Linked DNA regions of Salmonirosea aquatica. The protein of the gene in region 1 interacts with the protein of each later gene in a pairwise test. Links are inferred from orthologs where the notes say so. Each region holds a gene or a part of one and is shown on either strand. Other genes may lie near its edges. The genes, in order: ctaD and GBK04_RS16420.

Region 1 (11,887 bases):
GATACCTCGTGGGCTTTTTTGACCTGCGCCTGGCCATCCGACTGGGTAACCAGTACGAGTAGCATACTACCTATCAGAAGTTTGGGGATGCATTCCATGGAAATGAGTGCTGTTTGGGAGAAAATTTAGAGTTGGAACTGAAGAAACCTCCATCCATCGAACCCGAGTGGAAATTCAGGGGTACCATTCTTCTAAAAACCCAAAAATCCGGTGATATACTGATGACGCCAGGGAATTCCAATGCCCCGGCTTGCCTTAGAACCTAGGCCTGCCCATACGGTAAGTACAGCAGAAGCCAGGCGATCAGTTCTTGTAGACCGTAAGGAACTGCTGCTGCCTTTTCTGATTCACTTCCTGTAGTAGCCGACCCATAAGGGAGTGTAAAGGGGAAATCCTCAGCAGCTGCGTTAGCAAATGGAACATTTCGTGCTGGACCAGGCGATCGTCTTTTCCGTAATCCCAGACGGGTAGTACGGTATGAGCAAACATATCGTCAAAAGTCAGTTCTTTAATCAGGATTCGAACCTGCTGAGCCCGGTTCCTGACCACATTCTCGGGAAAGTGGCTGATCCGGAAGGCGAGCAATTGAAACAGCGCCCGTGTGGCGATAATGGCCGTGCCGGGGTCGTTGATACCGGGGCTCAGGGCTTTCATGCCGATCTCGGACAACTGCCGCATGCCGTAGAAGAAATTCTCTTCTACCGATTCGCTGGTGTTCAGCCGCACCGCCCGCGCGGCCTCCTGCTGGGCATCCGGCCCGATGGGCTTGCTCACCTGCAAAAGTGGAAGGCCCTGTAATACAAAGGTACCCGGCGTGTGAAGGGCAAAAAACAGGCAATCGTGCTCATCGGCCAGCTTGACGAGCGATTCGGTGTCAAAACCTTCGTAAATCCCGGATGAATTGGCCAACACATAGTGGCTACCCTTCAAGGCGATCGGCTCGGTCGGCTGCTGGGGCAACACACAGGCGCTCTCCATTACGTTTTTCGTGTCCTCATAGATGCGATTGATGATCACCTCGTACTTGACAGACTGCGTGATGTAGTGCAAAAAATAAATGAAGAGAAAAATATCGAAAATGGTCAGAAGTATCAGCAGGTAGGTACTTAGGGCAGGAATGTAAATTCCCGAATCGATGTCGCGGATGGCGGTAAGCAGGAACAGCGCAAAAACGATGGTACCTATATAAATCCCCAGTACGATCTGCTGGAATCGGTTACCGATCAGCCGATTGAGTACCCGGTTGCTAAGTTGAGAAGCAGCCTGATTCAGGACGATCATCACCATCGAGAAGCTGAATACGGTCAGCGATATTACACCTGAAACAATGGCTGAAATGATGCTGCGGGCTGTAGAGGCATCTTTGAGCGATATGTAGGGCGGTAGTTGCGACTTAATGTGCTTGCCCGCTTCCGAAAAGTCAAAAAGGATTACCAGGTAGGAAAGTACCAGGAACGTCACGCCAATGAAGGCGGGATAAAAGGCAATGCTGTTCAGGATTTTGTAGTAGCGGCCCTGCAACCAGACGCGGGTATTGTCGAGCATAAGTGAATTCTAAATGTATACGAGTAAATACGTGGCGAACTATATTTTTTGTTAAAATTCCCCCCTTGGGAGCCCGTCACTCCCTTGGATTTTCCGAAAAATAGGCCGGCTCAAAGAATATGTTCACCCCTAGCTGCAATATTCAGGAATTTTGTATGATGAAAATTTTTTAGTTTTGTTTTTTTGCAAAAACCCTCATCTCTATTCCTTCAAACCACTATGAAAAAAACAGTAAAAATCATTGGCATTCTGGTCGGTGTTCTCGTTATTGCCGTTGCCGGTGTCCTGGCGTATGTCTCTCTGGCCTTACCCAATGTAGGAGAAGCACAGGATATGGTCATTGAACCCACGCCGGTCCGCGTGGCCCGGGGCGAGTACATCGCCAACCATGTGGCTGTGTGCATGGATTGCCACAGTACCCGCGATTACACGTTGTATTCGGCTCCTTTGGTGCCAGGTACCCTAGGCAAAGGTGGCGAATTGTTCAATCAGCAGATGGGCTTCCCGGGATCGTTCACTTCCAAGAACATTACGCCCTCGGGCATTGGTGACTGGACAGACGGCGAAATTTACCGCGCCATCACTACGGGTGTAAGCCGCGACGGTCACGCGTTCTTTCCCGTCATGCCTTACCCTTACTACCGGAATATGAACGAGGAGGACGCCAAAAGTGTAGTGGCCTACCTGCGTACCCTCAAACCCATCGAGTTCCAGCCCGAGGCTTCCAAGCCGGACTTTCCTTTCAACTTCATCCTGAATACCATTCCCCAGAAAGCCGAACCCCTCCCCTGCCCGACCCCAACGACGAACTGGCCACAGGCAAGTACGTCGTTACAATGGCCGGCTGCGTGGAATGCCATACCCCCGCCGAGCGGGGGCAGATTGTGGCGGAGAAAAAATTCTCCGGTGGAAGGGAATTTGCCCTGCCTATGGGTACCCTCCACACACCCAATATTACGCCTGACAAAGAAACCGGGATAGGTACCTGGACCAAAGAAGCCTTTGTGGCGCGTTTCAAGGCGTACGCCGACAGCAGCTATGTGCCCCAAAAAGTGGGTCCCGGCGAGATGCAGACCATCATGCCGTGGATGATGTATGCGGGCATGACCGAAAAAGACCTGGGCGCCATTTACACCTACCTGATGAGTATTGACCCCATTAAAAACAAGGTACCCGAGAAATTCACACCTGGCAACAAGACCGTAGCGCTGCGCTAGGTACCTTTTGCGTTTTTTTATACCCGCACGCTGGTCGTGACCGGAATGGCGGTGGTTTCGATCTCCACCTGTCCATTCCTGACCCGCACGGGGTACTTTACCATGCTTTTGGGCGGAGGTCCGGTGGCGACTGAACCGTCTTTATAAAATACCCCGCCGTGACAGGGGCACATGAACAGCTCAGACGAAGGTACCCAGCGAACGGGACAGCCTAAGTGGGTGCAGTTGATAGAAAAAGCGGTGAATTCCGTATCGGAATCGCGGCGGAGCCAGGCGGCGGAGTTTCCGGTCGATCCCGCCCAGGGATCAGGCGCGGCATCTTTGTATTTTACCAGCTTAAAACCGCCCTCTCGTTCGAATTCGTCTACCCTGCCCACAGATCGCCACACGCGTTTTTTTTCCCTAAGCCAGGGATTGAGCAGTGCGGCAATGACCGGAACGGAGGCAGCCGCAGCGGCCAGGCCCCCTAGCCCGAGACTCAGTTTGGTCAGGAAAGCACGCCGCTTTTCGGGTCGGACTTGCGATTTCAGTTCACTCATGACGAAGTAGGTTAATCCATCTGACTAAGGCCAATACGAAAATCAGGCCGCCGAGGGCGGAAATGTATAAGGTCGTAGGAATGCCCCACAGCATCAATACGACACCCAAAGCTAGAAAAAACGGCCAGTAAGTAGGTTTGGGAAGTTCCTTTGGTTCGGCGGGTAGCCATGGATGCTGTTGATTTGCCATCGTATTGATTTTAAATGAGGGGCTGAGTGATTGAGTGAATAGTGTTCTTTCTATGTATTCGCTCAATCACTCAGCCCGATTTTGTAATTTTCCTCTCCAAACCACCGCCCCAGCAAAAACAAGGCCGCCGAAACGTAGATAAAGCAGCCAGGAACCCACATCAGCAGGCCCCCGATTTGCTGGTCGGCGGCGGGCGTAATCCCCCACGTTTGGCGTACCAGATGCATCGCGCCTGTCGGGTCGATGGGTGAACCATAGGCACTGTATAGCTGATGAGAAGAAAAGGTAATGCCCAGCCCCAACAGCGAACAGCCGATGCAAGCCAAGAAAAGGTAGGCAATGCCCTTCAGATCGGGTAGCCGGTGCGAAGGGAGGGGCGAGAGGATCGGCCAACAGAAAAACAAACCAGCCACAAGCAGGGTACCGGTTTGCGCTCCGTGCAGCAAGCCCGCGAACGGCCCGGCATCGATCCCACAGATCGGAATTCCCGAATTGGTCGGCATGGTGGCATTGAAAATGGTTGGAATATGCCAGAACCACATGATTGCCACGCCCAACACCCAGCATAGGGCGGGAGGAATTTTAAACTTTGCTTTAAAGTTTTTTCCAAAAATCTCCGCTGGAATCCCGGCCAGCAACAGTGGCGGCACGACCAGCAACAGCAGCATGTGCTGCGCCATGTGGGCACTGAACAGGTACCCTTCACCCAAAAAATGCAGCGGCGAGGCCAGCGTAAGCAGCAGCAGCGCCAGTCCCGCCAAAAACCAGACGCTCTGGCGGGTGAATCTGAAATTTATCCTATACCCGTAAAGTGCCCCCATCGACACAATGCTCAGGAGCAGGCCGGGCGAGAAATCCCAGGTTTCGGTTAGTAATTGTTCAGTATTCATCGTGCAACATCTTTCACTGGGACGCCAGCCGCCCCGCGGTCGTCATTAAATAAGGTACACCACAGTAAAAACAATCAGCCAGACCACATCCACAAAATGCCAGTACAATTCGGTGGCGGCGACGGCGGCCGAACGCGGACCCGTAAAGTCCCCCAATAGGGTCAAAATCAAGACGATCGATAAAAGAATCAATCCTACGAAAACGTGCAGGGCATGGAATCCGGTGAGGGTAAAAAAAGCCGAGCCAAAAATATTACGATCCACCGTGACATTTTCCCGCAGCAAATGGGCGTATTCAAGGCCCTGTCCGTACAGGAACACCGCGCCGAGGGCGATGGTCGCGGCCAGTCCCCAGGCCAGCCGTACAGGCTTCTGCCTTTCTAGGTGGTGGCGGCCCCACCAAAGGGTACCACTGCTCAGAACCAGCAACGCGGTGAACATCCCGGTAGATTGGGCGTTGAGAACCTGGTCCGTCATATCAATCATCTGGTTCACCCCTCGGTAGTATAGGTAAGAGATGATGAGGGCCATAAAGAAAAACGATTCCGACGCCACGAAAAATTTTATCAATAGCTCATACTGCCGCCGCGCGCGTTCGGGCAGTTCGCGCCGGATGGGTACGTACTGTTGCGAAGCGACGGCCAATCGGTCGGCACGGTCGGCCCCGAGCGGATTTGGGTGCTTATTTTTCATTACGGGTTTGTTTCGATTTTTCGTTCTTCCAGTCCGGATTTTCGGGATGTTTCAAATCCCACAACGGGCGCAGGCTGCGTACCGGGGGTACCTTATCGAAATTTTTCAACGCCGGTGGCGAGGAACTGGCCCATTCCAGCGTCCAGGCGTTCCAGGGGTCGTCACCGGCACGTTCACCCTTGCGGAGGCTGGTTAGGATATTCCAAAAGAACAGGCCAATGGACGCCGCCATCAGGAAAGCACCTACCGTCGAAAGCAGGTTCAACAGGCCGAAGTAGGGCAAATCGGGGTAGGTGTACACCCGCCGGGGCATACCCAGAATCCCCAGCACGTGCTGGAGCATAAACGTGAGGTTGAAACCCAAAAAGAACAGCCAGAAGAAAATCCGGCCCAATCGTTCGGAAAGTTTGCGGCCGGTAATTTTGGGAAACCAGTAAAACAAACCGGCGAACACTGCGTACAAGGTACCTCCCAAAAATACATAATGGATGTGGGCCACTACATAGTAAGTATCGGTCAGTTGCCAATCGAGCGGTACCAGCGCAAACGAAATGCCACTCAGTCCACCAATGGTGAACTCCACGATAAACGAAGCCGCAAACAACATGGCAGTCGTGAACCGGATGGAACCGCCGCGCATGGTCAGAATCCAGTTGAAAACTTTGATACCCGTGGGAATACCGATGAGCATACTTCCAGCGGCAAAAAACCCGTTGATCGGATTTCCCAACCCCACCGCGAACATGTGGTGCATCCAAACACCAAAGGCTAGCAAAGCAATGGCGATTCCCGAGCCGATCAGAAACCGGTAACCGAATATGGGCTGTCGGGAAAACACCGGAATGACCTCGGAGATGATACCAAACGGCGGCAGGGCCAAAATGTAGACTTCGGGATGGCCGAACGCCCAGAACAAATGCTGCCACAAGATAGCCGATCCGCCCGAAGCCGGTGAGAAAAAATGGGCGTTGAGCTGACGGTCGATCAGGAGCATGACCAGGCCGGCATTCAGGACCGGGAAGGCGGCCAGAATCAGGAACGCGGTGATGAACATCATCCATACAAAAACGGGCAACCGGCGAAAATCCATACCGGGAATACGCAATGTCAGGATCGTAACTACCAAGTTCAGCGCGGCGGTTACTGAGCCGATTCCCGTCAGAATGAGGCCAATGCAGTAGTAATCCACACCCTTGGTAGACGAATAATGGCTGCTGCTCAGCGGCGCGTAGCTAAACCAGCCTGCCGCCGGCGCGCCGCCGCCATCCAGAAAACTGAAATAGAGGATGAGTCCCCCGAGCAGGGTCATCCACAGGCTGAATGCGTTCAGACGGGGAAATGCCATCTCGTTGGCGCCAATCATCAGCGGTACCAGGTATACGCCCAATCCGATCAGCGTTGGCATCAGTACCAGAAAAATCATCGTGGTACCGTGCATCGTGAATAGCTGATTGTACAAATCCGGTCCCAGAAAAGTATTGTCGGGCGTAATCAACTGAATCCGAATCAGCAGGATTTCGATTCCGCCGGCAATAAAAAACAGCAAAGCCGTGAGCAGGTACATGATACCCAGCTGCTTATGATCAACCGAGGCCATCCATTGCAACAGCGACCGGTCGGTTTTGCCGGAGGGCAAAGGTACATGGGGTTCTGGGACGATGACTTTTTCCATAGAGTTGCTTTTTCGGACACCCTTGTTTTCAATCCATCCGGTACCTCTCAATCCAAATGCTCCAGGTACTCAACCAAAGCTTCTACCTCCGCTTTGGTAAAAATAAAATTCGGCATGTGCGCGCCGGATTTTATCTGTTGCGGATTATCGAGCCAGCGGGTCAGGTTTTCCGGGGTATTTTCCAACATTCCGGTCAGCAAAGTATTCCGGCTACCCAGGTGGGTCAGATCGGGCCCGATGCGCGCGTTCGCTTTTGTTCCGGCAATTGCGTGGCAGTTGGCGCAGGTTTTCTGCTGGAAGAGGGTTTCTCCGGCCGCCGCCACAGCTCCGTTCACAGCGGTGGGCTTCTGCAACTGGGCCCGTTCCCAGGCGGCAAAAGCATCGGGCGCCTGCGCAATAACCTGAATCCGCATCCAGGCGTGTTGGGTACCACAAAATTCACTGCAGGTACCCAGGAAGGTACCGGGATGTCGGGCTTCCATCCAAAGATGGTTGGCGGTCCCGGGAATCATGTCCATTTTGCGGCCCAGTTCGGGTACCCACCAGTCGTGAATCACATCGGCCGAGCGTACTTCCACCAGCAGCCGCTTTCCCGAGGGGATATGGATTTCGTTGGCCGTTACCACGCCCGAATTTGGATAGCGCGCCTCCCACCACCACTGATGGCCGATGATGACCAGGTCGGGCGGCCGGTCGGGCGCGGGGTTATCGTTGACGGCCAGCATGGTAGTTATGGTCAGGAAAAAGAAAATCCCCATTACGCCCGTTGTGGCCGCCAATATGCCAATCTCCAATCCACTGTGTGTATGGAATTGCTGGGGTTCATCCGTTTCGCCTGCTTTTCGGCGGTAGCGTAAGGAGTAAAAGACCACCAAACCTATCACCAGAAATAGCACCCCCCCGCCGCCCACAGAAAATAGACAAACAACTCCCGCATAGCTTCACTATCCGCGGAGGCGGTAGGCAAAAAAAGCGTATCTGATAGTATGGCTAGCATAGGGTACCCTCCTTACACGATTTCAACCGTAAAATCCTTTCCTTCCCAACATTCGGCTTCTTCCCAGTAGAACGTAAATTCAATCCGCCCTGATTTCTTTTTCCGAACCGGCAGATCGGCAAAGTATATCCCCAGACCAGTATCACGCGTGCTGATTTTTTTCGAGGTTTCCCAGTTGTCCGCTGTCCAATGGATCATCGCAGCGGCCCGGGTTTCAATCCGCAGCCCCCTGCCCACCGGTAGCGTTGTAATTGGCTGAGTGAAGCGCCAGGCCACCTGAGCAGATTCCTGTTTATTTTCGACGTAGCGGGCGTACACCGGTTGGGGTAGATCAAATACTTTCTTCTCCTTGATGGAGCAACAAAGCTTGATATACTCCGCATGGGCCCACACCAGCGGCATGGCCGAGCCGGAGAATTTTCCAAAGAAAAGCTCCCGCTCGGGTAGGTCGTCGGCATCCCAGATCTGCTCGGGAAACAGGCCGTGGTTGGCAAACGACTCCATGGTTTCGAGCAGCTTTCGGGCTCCTTTCAGGTTTCCGGCGGCAATTTCGTAGTGAGCCCGTTCGCCAGTCAGCAAAGGCCAGGCACGCCCGATTCCTGTCCCATCGAACGGACTGCCATCCTCATGCTCGCCGTAGCCATCATGGTTGTAGCGGTACCAGCAGGGACCCGTGGGCGTATCTACCTTCAGTACGGCATCGATGACCTTGATGGTGTTCAAAATACGGGGATCATCGGCTGCGCGCAAACCGAAGCGCACCAACGCCAGGGCATCCACCGACACCAGCTCAGTGACTAACACCTCGGCTTTATCGTCAGGTAAATTATTGATTTTTAGAAACTGACCCTTCAAATCGCAGGTAGGTACCCCACTGGGATTGATCCGGATGTAGTACCCCTCTACCCCTACCTGTTCGGCAAGGGGGTACCTGTCACGTACGTCCAATCCTCAATGCGGTCGTTCCAGGCATCGGCGGTCTGTCGGCAGTACTCTGCCATCGCTTTTTCTCCATATTCTTCTGCAAACTCAGCGGCCGCCACCAGGGCAGCTACTTCCGTGGCCAGCGTAAAGGGAGTCCAGCCGGCTTCCTCCTCCCAGCGGTCCTGCTGGGTGTCGGGGCCGTTCTGTACCAGAAACGCCACCGCTTTCCGCACCATTTTCCAGTAGTGGTGGGCTACCTGGGCGGGGAGCGCCTTGTGGCAACGGCACAGCTCGATCAGCAGAATGGGCAGGGCTACCTGGTCCAATTGAATACCCTTCCAATAGGGGATGCCTTCCAGCCACATATTCTGCGACCAATGGCCGTCGTGTTCTTGCGTGATCAACAGATATTTCAGCACCCGGGAAGCCGTTAAATCGGCACCCAGGGCGAGCAACCCGCCCGATGACTCCACCAAGTCGCGCGGCCACACCAGGTGATAGCCGCCGATGTCATCGTCACCTTTGGAGAAACCCCAGGGGATGGACAAACTCGCAATCATGGCGCCTGGGAATCGTTTGGATTCGTGCATCCGCAGTACAGCGGCGCTGATCCGGTACAACTCCCCTACCCGTTCTTTGGGAGAATTCAAAGAAATCAGTGATTCCTGCCAATCGTGCCATTCTTTGACGTACCTTTTTTGAATTTCCTCAAAACCATCGGTAATACTCGCCCAGGCCCGGTGACCTGCCTCGGTATCGTTTCGTCCGAAACCCAGAGCCAGCACACAATCCGGGTTGGCGTGGGTTAAGTCGATTTCGGCTGTCATCGCCACATTGCCCTCATCAGCCCGTTCGTATTCCCAGGTCATTTGTTTATGTCGGTGCAAATCCCGCCAACCGTCCGACTTGCCAACATAACCCACCGACCGTTTTTTCCACGGTTCCGAGCAGGCCAGGGCTACACAAAGATTGTCGCGCTGGGCGTAGAGCATAGGTACCCCCTTGTAGTCGCCCAGCCAGGCATTGTTGTCGCCGCCCCGATTACCCAAATGCGGAGCCAACAGCACATACAGGCTGTATGCTTCCTTTTTCCCCTTCAACACCTCAAACCTGACGCGCTGCACCAGCGTATCACGCAGCGGGTCGGTTACGATGTCCTTGGTAATGCGGTAGTTACCTTCGCGGCAGGTATTGGTTAAAATATAAGCAGGCACCCCGTCTTCTACGGTTTCAACATCGTGGATAGCGTGGCGTTTTTCTTCGGAGAAAAAGTTTTCTCCATCCGTGACAATCAGTCCCATGTCACGGATACAGGCCGAGTCCTCGCGGGGAAAATACACCTCGTTGACAATGCCGTGGCTTAGGGTAAAGCTCACTTCGGAAGCCGCGTTGATCGACGTACCTACCCCCGACTTGGCACTGGATGTCCATCGCGCCGGAATCCCCGGTGCACCGGAAGCAATTGTAGAACTTGACATAGGACAGAAGTTTAAGACACCGATGAAACCCAAATTAACACTAAACTTCCGCCAAAGCGCGTTTAATTATCTTTCTTACAATTCGATCAGGGCGATCCCAATGTTTTCGTCCATTTTGCGGCGCAAATGCGCAGGCGATTCGGTCAGGATTATTTCCAGTGTCGGATGCGCGTACCCTTCGAGCAGATGCCCCCCGTGGGCCGTACCGTCGGACTTACCTACCACAACGTGCGCGTGAACTTTGGGGGTACCTTCGTGCGTGGCTATGTCGCCCGTCAGTGCCAGTACCTCCACCTGTTCATCGATTTTATTTTTCCGATAGTCCTTGATCGAAAAGTCAAAAAATCCGGTCACCACGCGACTGAATGCGCCAACGGCCGTAAACTGGCTGGCGTTCAGGTTTTTCTCTTTGGCAAATTTCGTAATGCTGGCGATGGCCTCGTCGCCATCGTCCAGAACTAGGGCGTAGGTCTTCTCGCCGTTGTCATTGATGAGTTGCGATTTCATGTATTATGGTTTTTATGTAAAAAATAGGTCGTCACGCCCGCCAGAATGCCGACACCCACCAACGCGAGCAGGGGTACCTTCGGGCCGGGAGCCGATACTCTTTTGTTATAGTTTATCTTTTCCGGAAAATCGCCCGCAGCGCCCGCCGGGCCTTCGTGCAGAGCCATCTGAATGACCTGCGCCAGGTGCATACCGCCGCGCTCTGTCTGCTGCTCGATTTGTTCCCGGCAGCTAAATCCGTTGGAGATCACCAGAGTATCCGCGTCGGCTTCGCGTACCTTGGGAAGTAATATCCGTTCCCCGGCCCGGATCGAGATGTCGTACTTGTCGGCCGAAAAGCCGTACGATCCCGCCATGCCGCAGCAGCCCGAATCCAGCAGCTCGTATTCCACGCCCATTTTCTTCAGGATCGCCAGCTCAGCATCCATGTGCATGATCGCCTTGTGCTGACAATGGCCATGGACGACGGCTTTGCGCTTGAGCTGCGGCGGTACGTACTGTTGCCGCACCAGGTATTCACTCAGCATGAACGTACTGTGCGCCAACCGTTTGGCTTCTTCATTATGGGGAAAAAGATTAATCAGTTCATCGCGAAAAGCCGCCACGCAGCTTGGCTCCAAACCCACGATAGGTACCCCATCCTGTAGGTAAGGCTTGAGATGTTCGATGGTTTGCTCCCAGAGTCGTTTGGCCGAATCCAGCATTCCGAAATCGTAGAGCGGACGCCCGCAGCAAAGCGGCCTCGTCGGAATCTCGACGGTATAGCCCGCCCGTTCCAGCACTTCCACAGCGGCTTTGGCCGCTTCGGGAAGCAGGTAGTTGTTGAACGTGTCGGGCCAGAGCAATACCCTTTTTGTGGTGAAGGGTTGCTTTTCAGCGTGGGTGTTGAGCCGTTTGCCATCCTCGTTATGCGGATTGCTTTCGGATTCGTAGGTAGCTTCCTGAAAGCGGGGTACATCCTCATGCTCCAATTCCTTAGCTCCATCGGTATGCAAGTAGGGTGCTGGATCGGGCGGAAAACTAGTGGTGCGGGCTCGGAACCAGTCCACGAAGCTCTGACTGGCAAAGGTGGGCATTCTGCGCTGTGGAGCGAGACCGCCGGCTTTTTTGATCAGAGTCGCGAAGGGCTCGGTTTGGGTAAAAAAATTGGCGATGGGAGCAATAGGCTTGGCAATTCGCGCCCACCAGTAAATCAAGCCCATGGTATAGGCGGGCATGGGGCGTAATTTTCCTTT
Region 2 (11,932 bases), 1.8 Mb from region 1 along the record:
AGTGGTGGCCGGGTAGGTTAGGAATATTGGAAGGGTAGCGTAGTACCACCGTGGGCAGCGCCCACGAAATATCCGCGATGTCGTCGGAGCCGCCGCCCATCGAGCGCATGATTTGCCCGCCCATCGACGCTACGGGCATATCGGCGGGTAAGCCGATGGTGTCCAGTTTGGTAGCTAATCCCTCAATTTTGCTGGCCTCGATTTCGATCTGAGCAGCCTTGGCCAGCAACTGATCGTTTTCGTCCCAGGTAGGTAGGCCCACCTTTTTGATGTTCTGGTACATGGTTTCGGCGATGGGCTGGTTGAAATGTCCCGGCCAGGCCGAACCCAGCACTTCGTAGGTGAACTTGGTATCGGTCATCAGGGAGGCCCCCTCGGCCATTTTCATGCCCACATCGTAGAGTTTCTTGATTTTGGGATAGCTGCGGTCACGGAAATAGTACCAGACCGACGCTTTGGAGGGTACCACATTGGGCTGGTCGCCGCCATCGGGAATGACATAGTGTGAGCGTTGCGTCAGTTCAAGGTGCTCGCGGCGGAAGTTCCAGCCTACATTCATCAGCTCCACGGCATCCAGCGCACTCTTGCCGCGCCAGGGTGCGCCAGCGGCATGGGCGGCTTGCCCCTCAAACATGAATTTGACCGATATCAGGCCGTTGTTGCCCGCATCGCCGTAGCTGACGCTCAGGTTGTTGCTGACGTGCGTGAAGATACAGGCATCCACGTCTTTGAAGTAGCCATCGCGCACGAAGTAGGCTTTGGCACCTACCAATTCCTCGGCCACACCGGGCCACAGCATCAGGGTACCGGGAATTTTGTCGCGCTCCATGATTTTCTTGACGGCCAGGGCCGAAATGATGTTTAGTGCCTGGCCCGAATTATGCCCTTCACCGTGACCGGGTGCACCTTCCACCAGCGGATCGTGGTAGGCCACACCGGGTTTCTGGCTGGCTTTGGGAATACAGTCCACGTCGGAGCCCAGGGCGATCACCGGCTTGCCGCTACCCCAGGTGGCGATCCATGCGGTGGGCATACTGGCGATGCCGCGCTGAATCGTGAAACCTTCTTTTTCCAAAAGTGTGGTCAGGTACTTCGCTGACTCTTCTTCCTGAAAGCCTAGTTCGGAAAAGCTGAATAGCATGTCGTTGATTTCCTGGCCGAGCTTAGCGTTCTGTTCTACGCTCAGGGCCACTTCCTGCTTCAATTTTTCAGCAGGATCGGCGGGAGTTTTGGAGGCGTTGCGTTTGGACTGGGCGGTCGCGAGCGGAGTGGTCAGAGCCAACATTGCCCACAGCAGCGGGAGTAGTGTTTTTTTCATGCGAAGTGTTAACTGTAAAAGTTTTAGGTTAAGATTCGAGCCAATGAAATTGCGAGTTTAATTTTGAAAAGCAAATTGGAAACCGACAATTCCTGAAAATAACTACTTGGTTGACAGAAAAATACAAAACTGTCAACCGCCAACTGTCCATTGTCAACTGACTTTTGTACTTTTGCGCGGTGTTTTTTACGAATAGTAGTTAGCTTTTACCCCTAAATCAAAATCTACGAGCATGAGCAAAATTAAAGTTGCCAATCCGGTCGTCGAACTCGACGGTGATGAAATGACCCGCATTATCTGGAAATTCATCAAGGACAAACTGATTCTTCCCTATCTGGATGTCGATATAAAATATTATGACCTCGGTATCGAGTACCGCGACGAAACCAATGATCAGGTGACCATCGACGCCGCCAACGCCATTAAAGAGTACGGGGTAGGTATCAAATGCGCCACGATTACCCCCGACGAAGCCCGCGTGGAAGAATTTGGCCTGAAGCAGATGTGGCGCTCGCCCAACGGCACGATCCGGAACATTCTGGATGGTACCGTGTTCCGCGAGCCGATCGTGATGAGCAACGTACCCCGCCTGGTCACGACCTGGACCGACCCGATCATCGTGGGTCGTCATGCGTTCGGCGATCAGTACCGGGCTACCGATTTTGTGGTACCCGGCAAGGGAAAACTCACCATGAAATTTGAAGGCGAGGATGGTACCGTGCAGGAATTCGACGTGTTCAACTTCCCCGGCGGTGGCGTGGCCATGGGCATGTACAACCTCGACGACTCCATCAAAGGTTTTGCGCGGGCTTGTATGAACATGGGCTTGCAGAAAGGCTGGCCGGTGTACCTGTCGACCAAGAATACGATTCTGAAAAAATACGACGGTCGCTTCAAAGATATTTTCCAGGAAGTGTTCGATACTGAATTCAAAGACAAATTCGCCGAGGCCGGCATCGTGTACGAGCACCGCCTGATCGACGATATGGTAGCCTCCGCGCTGAAATGGAGCGGTAAGTTTGTATGGGCCTGCAAGAATTATGACGGTGACGTACAGTCTGATTCCGTAGCGCAGGGCTTCGGTTCGCTGGGCCTGATGACTTCGGTACTGGTGACGCCCGACGGGGGTACCATGGAAGCCGAAGCGGCCCACGGTACCGTGACCCGCCACTACCGCGAGCATCAGAAAGGTCGTCCTACCTCTACCAACCCCATTGCCTCGATATTCGCCTGGACGCGCGGTCTGGCCTTCCGGGGCAAGCTGGACGACAATCAGGAGTTGATCAACTTCGCCGATACGCTGGAAAAAGTATGTATCGACACCGTGGAAAGCGGCAAGATGACGAAAGACCTCGCCCTGATCGTACACGGCGACAGCCTGACGAAGGACCACTACCTGAATACGGAGGAGTTCCTCGATGCCATCGATGAAAACCTGAAAGCGGCTTTGGCGTAGCGATATGTTGCTGAGATTTGACAACTTTAATAAAAAAGTTGTCAAATCTTTTTCTCACTCCTCCAATCCCCAGCCATTGGGTAGATCGAAATCTCCTTCATGAGCATTGACGAACGGTTTTCTTCCCCCGAACCATTCCAGGACTTCCTCTTTTCGCAGTTTAGTCGGCTTTTCCAACAGTATTCTTGAATATGAACTCCATCGGTACGTTCTGAAATCCGCTTCGACGCCATGTTTCCGGGGATTGGTATGAATGTACTTTATGATACTGGTAAGGTATAGGTCATTGTCAATTTTTACCCGCTTGAAAGGAGTTTGAAATAAGGTTCCGACCCGGTCCTGCTGCTTATTGTAGGCCATCGCGTACGACTGGAAGAATTTCTTGAACTGGTGACTGACAATTTCGTGAACCGTCTTTTGGGATGGTTCTCCCTTTTTCAGGGCAAGAATTTTCCCAGAGTTAATTTCTTCGAAAGAAGCCAAATTCTTCCGTAAGGCTTCTTCTGACGATACCTTGATGAGCAGGTGGAAATGGTTGCTCAGCAGGCAAAAAGCGTATACCTCAACAAAGCCACTCAGATACCCGTCCAATCTTTTCAAAAAAAACTCAAAGTTGCCTTCATGGGCGAAAAGCTTCCCGCTGTCGATCGTCCGGTTATAGATATGGTAGAAACACTCATCTTCGAATTCGACGAAATAATGCTCGGTTTTAGCCATACATACTTTTGAGGTATAGGATTTGAGATTTGACAACTTTTTAAAAGTTGTCAAATCTAATGGAAACCAGCCAATGCGCTACATCCTCGGCGGATCAGTGCGTTAATTCTCAATCTATTCAATGTATCCAAACGACTATCAAATTTCCTTATAGTGTACAAGCCAACCCTATGGGGTCGCACTATTCCTTCTGACCATGATTAACTACCACAACAAACGCTTCCGCCCGGTCCAGAATACTGAAAACGGCGAAACTTCGGCGGAAACGATTTTCCTGTACCAGCAGGAAGGCACCCTGCTTACTTCTGAATATGCTGGCGGAAAAATAAAAAAAGGCCACCTGATCGGACTGGTCGACGAAGCGGGGAACATCGATATGCGCTACCATCAGGTTAACGAGCAGGGTGAACTGATGACGGGTACCTGCCAGTCGAAGCCCGAAATATTGTCCGATGGGCGGATTCGACTGCACGAAACCTGGCGCTGGACGTCCGGTGATTGTTCGCAAGGGCAGTCTGTTATTGAAGAGATCCGGTAACCCCAGCCAAGTAATTACGGTACACATAGGGGTACCTTGAACTCAAAAATCTTATAATTCATATCTCATAACTCATATCAAAATCTTACCTTTGCGGGCAATTTGTTGATACCGTTTCAATTAACTTAATTTTTTATTGCAATGTCCGCAGTAGCAGAGCAAACCCAGTTGTTGGCCGACCGCATCAATGCCCTCGAAGAATCTTCGACCCTGGCGATGACCAAGAAAGCCCGTGAATTGGCCGCCGAAGGCCACAAAGTCATCAGCCTGAGCGTTGGTGAACCCGATTTCAAGACTCCCGCCCACATTTGTGAGGCTGCCAAGAAAGCCATCGACGATGGTTTCCACGGCTACTCGCCGGTGGCAGGGTACCCCGACCTGCGCAAAGCCATTGCCGACAAACTGAAACGCGACAACAACATAGACTGGAAACCCGAGAATATCGTGGTATCTACGGGCGCCAAGCATTCCCTGGCCAATGTCATTCAGGTACTGGTCAATCCCGGCGACGAGGTACTGATTTTTGCACCGTACTGGGTAAGCTACTCGGAAATGGTAAAACTGGCCGAAGGCAAATCGGTGATCGTGGATGGTACCTTCGAGAATGACTTCAAGGTGACTCCCGAACAACTCGAGGCGGCCATCACGCCCCGCACCAAGATCGTAATGTACGCCTCGCCCAACAACCCGACGGGGTCGGTGTACTCGGAGGCCGAACTGCGGGCTTTGGCGGCGGTCATCGAGAAACATGAAAATATTTACGTGCTGGCTGACGAGATTTATGAATATATCAATTTTACGGACGAAGGCCATTTCAGCATGGGGTCTATTCCGGCGCTGAAAGACCGCGTCATTACCGTCAACGGCGTAGCCAAGGGCTTCGCCATGACCGGCTGGCGGATCGGCTTTATCGGAGCCGCCAAGTGGATCGCCGAAGGTGTGGAGAAATTGCAGGGTCAGGTAACGTCTGGTACCAATTCCATCGCGCAGAAGGCGGCCGTAGCGGCCTTCAATGGTACCCTGGAGCCTACCAGAGAAATGGCCGAAGCCTACGCTCGTCGCCGTGATTTGGTGGTAGGGCTTTTAAAAGAAATTCCGGGCTTCAAAGTCAATGTACCCCAGGGAGCTTTCTATGCCTTTCCGGATGTGAGCTACTATTTCGGAAAATCCGACGGCAAGAATCTTATCAAGGATTCGGACGATTTCTCGCTGTGGTTGCTCAACAATTCGTACGTATCCACCGTAGCCGGGTCAGGATTCGGAGCACCTAATTGCATTCGGATTTCTACTGCGGCCTCTGATGAAGCTCTGACCGAAGCCGTGCAGCGGATTAAGGAGGCGGTAGCTACCCTAAAATAGCGGTAGCATACGAGCCTAAACAGTAGACCATTCCTGATGCCAAGGCCCCGCAAGAGTTCGCTGCGGGGCCTTGTCTTTGGTGAGAAATAAAGTGAGACGCCGCAGAACGAATCAAACTTTGCGGTTTCTGCTTCTGTTATAGAGAAGTAAAAACAGAAGCAAATCTCCTATTGGTACCAACCGGTACGTTAGCCCAAAATCGCCGATCGTCGGTTCAAATTTTAGAATGAGCAAATATTATTTTTTAAAGGTAAAAGAGGTCATACACGAAACGCCCGATGCCGTTACCATCCATTTTTGGCACCCTTTCAACGAAGTAATCAAATACAAGCCGGGACAATTTCTGACGCTGCTCCTGCCTCAGGGCGATACCAAAATCCGCCGTTCCTACTCCATGTCGAGTTCGCCCTACACCGATGTATCGCTGGCCGTTACGGTAAAGCGGCTCCCGGGTGGTTTCGCGTCGGAGTACCTTACCTCGACGGTAAAGGAAGGTGACGTACTGGAAGTCATGGAGCCGCTGGGGCACTTCGTTCCCGAACTCGACGCAGACCAAAAACGTAGCGTTGTATTAATTGGGGCTGGAAGCGGCATTACGCCGCTGATTTCCATTGCGAAGTCGGTGCTGATGGTGGAGCCCGAGAGCGAGGTGTATCTACTCTACGGCAATCGGAATGAGAACAGTATTATTTTCAAGAACCAGCTGGATACTCTGAAAGCCAAATACGGTGAACGGTTCCGGTTGGTTTATACCCTGAGTCAGCCTTCCGCGGCGTGGGCGGGCGAAAGCGGGCGTTTGAATAAATCCCAGATTCTGAAAATAATGGAAGGGCTACCCAAGCCACCTCCCGCCAGGACCGATTACTACCTCTGTGGCCCCGACGACATGATGGAAGAGGCCAAACGGGCGCTGGACATTCTGGCCGTACCCGCTGAGCGCGTTCACAAAGAAAGTTTCCTTACCGCCACCACTGCCAAAGCCCACGGTGACGTGACCGAGGTACCCTCAGAAAGCGGTGCTGATTCGCCAGGCGACGATTCGCCCAAAGGTTACGAAGTCACGGTACTCTACGAAGGCAGCGAGTACAAGTTTCGGGTAGAGCCCCACCAGACTGTGCTGGAAGCGGCGCTGGATCTGGACATCGACCTACCTTACTCCTGCCAGGCGGGGATGTGCACGGCCTGCATGGGACGCTGCGTGTCGGGCAAGGTGCATCTGGACGAAGAGGATGCACTATCCAAAGCAGAGCTTGAAGCGGGCTTCATTCTGACCTGTGTGGCCCACCCCATGAGCGACGATGTAGTGCTGGAAGTGGAGTGATAAAAATCAGGTGCGAATGGATTCGTTTATTCGCACTTGGCCAGTACCTCTTTGGCTAGTTTCTTGGCCAGCTCCAGATTCACATCTTTGTCTTTGCTCACACTAGCGATGACCTGAAACGTCGTCGCGCCGACCAGCACCGTGAGGTAATTGTCTTTTTTGTTAAAAGATGCGGCGTTCCCGATTCCCGGCACATCTTCAAACTTGTCCGTGGTGCTCATGCCCTTGGCCATGTCTGCGGCTGCCTCGGCCTGTTCTTTCGAATAGTTAGGGTCGTTTTTTAACCGCGCTTCGGCTACTTTGAAAGCCTGATCCAGTTCCTCTTGGGTGGGGTTTCGGTAAAATGCCTTGAAATTCTCGAGGGGTGTGGCTTTTTTATTGATCATAAACAAATCACTACCTACCCACATCACGCCTATTTCGTTCTGAAGCGGAATCTCCATCGTCGAATTTCCCATCTTCATCGTACGGGTACGGTCGCTTTTCCAGGAGTGGACGTACTTGTCGGTATTGGCCTTGCGCTCGGGCGCGCTTTTATCGTATTTCATTTTAGCATCGGGCATTTCTTCGGAATAATGCTTTTTGATCACTTCCAGGGGTAGCAGCTCGTCCAGCTTGCGCTGGTAGGAAAGGATGCAATCGCCCTGGCCCGATGAGCTGGCCGGGGATAGGGTTTCCGTTGTCGGGGTATCTGAGTCAGTGCTGACGCTTTCAGCACCGCCACCGCAGGAAAAAGCCAGGGTAGTGCTAACCACCATAATAATCGAAATAAAGGTTTTTTTCATAAGTACCGATTGAGGTAGGAGTGAAGAGGTAGGTTGATTAGGACGTAATGCCAGACTTTGTGGTAAAGCAAGCGTATTTTTTGCTATTCAACATAAATTGATTAGCCATCGGGTAAAGCGGGGCATTCACCTGACAGCGCCGCCTAGTAATCGGATTCATCAATCCATGTGTTCTTAACAATAAAAACCGCCACCTACCTCAGAATTTCAAATTCTGAGGTAGGTGGCGGTTTCACTTTTACCAAAGAAAAAGCGCTACTTTTTCTTCGGTGGTACGGGTGCCGCCGCCGGAGCAGGCGCTACTTTTCCCTGCACGGCTGCGGGGGCTTTGGGTGATCGGGCAGCGGGTGGAGGCGTTGGGGCTACTTTACCTACCCCTTTTACTTTGGCGGGCCGCTCCACGGGTGGCGGTGGCGGGAGTAGACTGTTTATTTTTTGGGCTTCCAATTCCATTTTTCGACCAATTATTTCCATCTTTCCACTAATCGCCTCCATTTTTTGGTCAAATACCTCCGTCTCCTGGTTGAGTTTCTCCATTTCCGCATTCAGATTATTCAGCGGCTTTTCTGCTTCATTCATCTGTTTGCGGCTTTGGGCGATCTGCTCATTCAGGCTGGTAATTTCCTGCTCCTTTGCTTTGATTTGCGCCTCGATATCAGCCAGTTGTTTCTCCATATCGGCGGGGGCCGGTTTTGCCTGGCCATTCTTGGGATACATTACCGCCGATCGCTTTTCCATCAGCTTCTGCCGGGCTTCCTGCGCGTTCTGCTTTTTCCACTCGATTTTTTCCTGCTCCCGCTGAAAACGCTCTACCTCGAACTGCTCTTTTTCGGTTTTCAACTGCAATTCGGCCATCCGCTGGTGCAGAGGTTGCAATTGCTGTTGCAGAGCCTGTATTTCTTTGTGATAAGGCTGCATCTGTTGCTGATATTCCTGCATCCTGGCGTGAAATTCAGCCATCTTTTTCTGGGTAGAATCATTCGAGTAAATAGCTATCGACTCCTCAATCTCTAGGTCCATAGGAACTTCAAGTGGCTCTTCTACCATCACAGCGATCTCTTTTTCAATAACGGTATCCGCTATGGTTGCGTTTTTCACAGGAGCGACGACAGACACTTCAGTGTCCCCATTATGTTTTGTGATTTTGTCGGTTTGTTCTTTCTTCTTCTTGATATCACCCTTCTGAAAAGCATAGACCGATGCACCGACCAATAAGGAAAGCAGCACAATAGCCATAGGCAAATACCCCGACAACCGCCGCCCAGCAGGTTCGGCTACACCCAAAACCCGACGTACCCGGCGCAGCAACAGGGGCTTGTTGGCCGCAAAAGCTACCACGAGGGAAGATTCGTGCCGGAACTCAGCTACCCTTACCAGAGCGTGGGCTAGCGACAGGCGGTCGTCACACACGGCCATCGCCAGGTCGTCGCAGCAATGCTCGCGCTCGGTGCGAATGCGGTCGGATAACCACCAGAGTGCCGGATGAAAAAAATACACCACTTCCACGAATGATTGCACCAGATTGACGAAATAATCGTGTCGGCGAATGTGGGCAAGCTCATGCGCCAGAACGGCTTCCACTTCTTTTACGGAAAGGCCGGTCATAAGTCCAATCGGAACCAGTACTACGGGCTGCAAAACTCCTACCACCATAGGCGTAACGATGCGGGCCGTTTCGCGCAGCTCCACCGAACGGCCAATATTCAGCTTGGCCACCAATACGCCAAACCGTGTGTGCCAGACCGCATTTTTGACGGGTCTTGAAACGAAGCGGAGCCTTTCCAGATAAAACCATCCGCCCGCAAAGCGTAGCAGCAAAATACCTACCCCAATGAACCAGCAGACGACCAGTTCGTTCAAGTGCGCAGCCAACCACAGTTGGATTCTTAGCAAGGTAGGCAAAGGTGCGACCGAGCTATTAAGACCAGCCAGGGTACCCCCTGCTGTGTAGGGTACCAGCGCCGAAACTGCCGTTTTTTCTATGGTAGCAGGTAGGTAGTATAGGTAGGTAGCCACGGACGCCAGAATTTGGGTACCCAGCATCGTCACGCCGAGCGTGTAGCGGGACTGGGCCGAGTGGGAGCGCAGCAGGTAAAAACCCAGCGCGGCTATCGTACATAACAAAGCAGCCTGCCAAACGGAATGCAGCAAAGTCCAGCCGAGGGCCGACACCTGCGGGGAAGGAATGAGGTCAAGGAGATTTTTCATGGCTAACGGTTGTTTTCGAGGTTGTTCAGTAGGGTACGGATTTCGTCCAGTTCTTCAGCGGAGGTCTCGTGGTTGCCCAGGGCCTGCATCACCAGCCGGGCCGCCGAGCCCCGGAACGTAGTTTCGACGAAACGGCCCAGCAACGACTGCTGTGTTTCTTCTTCGTTTACCTGAGCCGTGTACACGTGGGATCGACCTTCTTCAATGCGGCTTAGCAACCCCTTCTCGTGCATAATTTGCATCAATTTCAGCGTGGTCGTATAGCCCGCCTCTTTGGTTTGAGCCAGGTGGTCGTGTACCTGCCGGACGGTACTCTGGCCATTCTGCCATAGATAGGCCAGGATTTCTAGTTCGGAGTCGGTGGGCTTTATCATGGGTTAGGGTACCTGGTAGGGAATTATTTTGATGAATATAAGTTTCTACGAAGATCTTCGTAACAAAAGTGTACGAAATAATTCGTAGATGCAAATATTAACTACGATTTTTTTCGTAGATGAGCTCATAAGGAATCGGTGAACTACCTTTTAAGTTTTAAAATATTTGGCAAAAGTTTGATAATGAGTGCTTAATGAAGAAAACCTCTACTGATTACCGATTTCAAAAAAACGTACCTCGGCTTTTACTGCTTCCAGAATACGGCGCGAACGCTCGGGACGAGCATCGGTGATAAAGACTTGGCCAAGGGAGCCGTCGTCGATGAGTTCGATGAGTTTTTGGATGCGCTTGTCGTCGAGCTTGTCAAAGATATCATCGAGGAGCAGGATGGGTTGAGTTTCTTTCTCTGCGGCCAGGAGTTCGTACTGGGCCAGTTTGAGAGCAATCACAAACGACTTCTGCTGGCCTTGCGAGCCAAATTTTTTCAAGACTACCCCATCGATTTCAAATACGTAGTCGTCCTTGTGGATACCCTTCACGGTACGTTGCGCATGCAGGTCGCGGGAGCGGTGCTTGCGGAATTCGGCGGGAAAATCGTCGGTGGCCACTTCGCTTTCGTAAATCACGGCGACGGTTTCTTTCTCATTACTCAGAAAAGCGTAATACTTCTGAAAGAGGGGCACGAACCGATCCATAAAGGCCGAGCGCCGGGCGTGGATGCGGATGCCAAGATCAATCAGGGGATCGTTATAGGTTTCGAGCAGGTCTTCATCAAGGTAGTTGCGCTCGGCGAAGAGCTTCAGAAGTCCGTTGCGCTGGGTGAGAATGCGGTTATATTGCAGGAAATCTTCCAGATAGTGCGGGTCGAGTTGTGAAAGTACCCCATCGAAAAAGCGTCGCCGTTCCTCGCTGCCTTCGCGTACCAGGTAGGTGTCGTCAGGGGCGATGAGCACCACCGGGAAACGTCCGATGTGGTCGCTCAACCGCTCGTAAGGTTTCTTGTCCGACATAAGTACCTTGCGTTGCCCGCGCTGTAGGCTGCAGGTGATCTGGATGCGTTCGTTCTGCTGGTGGAAGACCCCATCAAGCACGAAGAAATCGGCATCGTGCCGAATGCTCAGGGCATCCTGATTGTGGAAGGCACTCTTGGTCAGGGCCAGAAAATAGAGGGCATCCAGCAGGTTGGTTTTTCCGCTACCGTTCTCGCCCACCAGACAATTCACGCGTTCGCCAAACGTAAAACTCCCTTCCTCATAGCTTTTAAAATTCGTAAGGTGGAGTTTTTCGAGCCACATGCACTTCTTTGTTAGGGAGTTTATGCTTAATTTCGCAGTTCGTTCGGAGGAATAAACGCCCGAACCGGGGTTCTAATCCAACAAATACAAAGATGTAAAGTTCCTAAGTGAAAGTTATCAATAGCTCCGGCACTTTATCCCATATCTCATAATTTATATCTCAGATCTATACCCGTATGGCTACCGTAAAAGAGAAGAAAGAACCCGCTAAGAAGGAAACTGCTAAGAAAGAGTCTGCCCCAAAGTTGCAGTACCCCAAGGAACAATATATGTTCTGGTACGAAAACATGTTACTGCAGCGCCGCTTTGAGGAAAAGGCCGGGCAGCTGTACGGCCAGCAGAAAATCCGGGGGTTCTGCCACCTTTACATTGGCCAGGAAGCTTGCTCATCGGGCACGGCTACGGCACTCACTCCCGACGATAAGTACATCACCGCTTACCGCGACCACGGCATGCCGCTGGCGCTAGGTACCAGCCCGAACGCCATCATGGCGGAACTGTACGGCAAAGAAACCGGCACCACCAAGGGCAAGGGCGGCTCGATGCACATCTTTGATAAG

What was found.
Region 2: the proteins of ctaD (region 1) and GBK04_RS16420 interact in binary tests that used the Escherichia coli proteins (3 or more experiments, as listed by UniProt). The link is inferred for Salmonirosea aquatica from one-to-one orthologs.

Annotation. Positions count from the first base shown.
Region 1 is NZ_WHLY01000002.1:5,499,781-5,511,667, reverse strand. What follows is about bases 4,406-7,251. They hold ctaD (cytochrome c oxidase subunit I), read right to left. Parts: upstream 6,747-7,251; coding sequence 5,064-6,746; downstream 4,406-5,063. Other genes in these bases: coxB (cytochrome c oxidase subunit II), read right to left, coding at 6,794-7,251; GBK04_RS23670 (cytochrome c oxidase subunit 3), read right to left, coding at 4,427-5,074. In the rest of the region: GBK04_RS23700 (FG-GAP repeat domain-containing protein), read right to left, coding at 1-65; GBK04_RS23695 (DUF2254 domain-containing protein), read right to left, coding at 304-1,545; GBK04_RS31025 (c-type cytochrome), read left to right, coding at 2,382-2,762; GBK04_RS23685 (QcrA and Rieske domain-containing protein), read right to left, coding at 2,780-3,301; GBK04_RS23680 (hypothetical protein), read right to left, coding at 3,294-3,491; GBK04_RS23675 (cytochrome c oxidase assembly protein), read right to left, coding at 3,554-4,381; more of coxB, read right to left, coding at 7,252-7,642; GBK04_RS31020 (glycoside hydrolase family 15 protein), read right to left, coding at 7,756-8,691; GBK04_RS31015 (glycoside hydrolase family 15 protein), read right to left, coding at 8,652-10,145; GBK04_RS23650 (PPC domain-containing DNA-binding protein), read right to left, coding at 10,221-10,652; GBK04_RS23645 (FAD-binding and (Fe-S)-binding domain-containing protein), read right to left, coding at 10,649-11,887. UniProt on the Escherichia coli protein: Cytochrome bo(3) ubiquinol oxidase is the terminal enzyme in the aerobic respiratory chain of E.coli that predominates when cells are grown at high aeration.
Region 2 is NZ_WHLY01000002.1:3,699,060-3,710,991, forward strand. Bases 3,389-6,279 are described here. They hold GBK04_RS16420 (pyridoxal phosphate-dependent aminotransferase), read left to right. Parts: upstream 3,389-4,170; coding sequence 4,171-5,388; downstream 5,389-6,279. Other genes in these bases: GBK04_RS16410 (transposase), read right to left, coding at 3,389-3,491; GBK04_RS16415 (avidin-fold protein), read left to right, coding at 3,688-4,029; GBK04_RS16425 (2Fe-2S iron-sulfur cluster-binding protein), read left to right, coding at 5,615-6,279. Outside these bases: GBK04_RS16400 (amidohydrolase), read right to left, coding at 1-1,318; GBK04_RS16405 (NADP-dependent isocitrate dehydrogenase), read left to right, coding at 1,551-2,774; more of GBK04_RS16410, read right to left, coding at 2,829-3,388; more of GBK04_RS16425, read left to right, coding at 6,280-6,709; GBK04_RS16430 (hypothetical protein), read right to left, coding at 6,736-7,494; GBK04_RS16435 (M56 family metallopeptidase), read right to left, coding at 7,750-9,702; GBK04_RS16440 (BlaI/MecI/CopY family transcriptional regulator), read right to left, coding at 9,705-10,073; DNA replication/repair protein RecF, read right to left, coding at 10,284-11,372; pdhA (pyruvate dehydrogenase (acetyl-transferring) E1 component subunit alpha), read left to right, coding at 11,549-11,932. UniProt on the Escherichia coli protein: Shows aminotransferase activity with methionine and histidine as substrates, and to a lesser extent also with phenylalanine.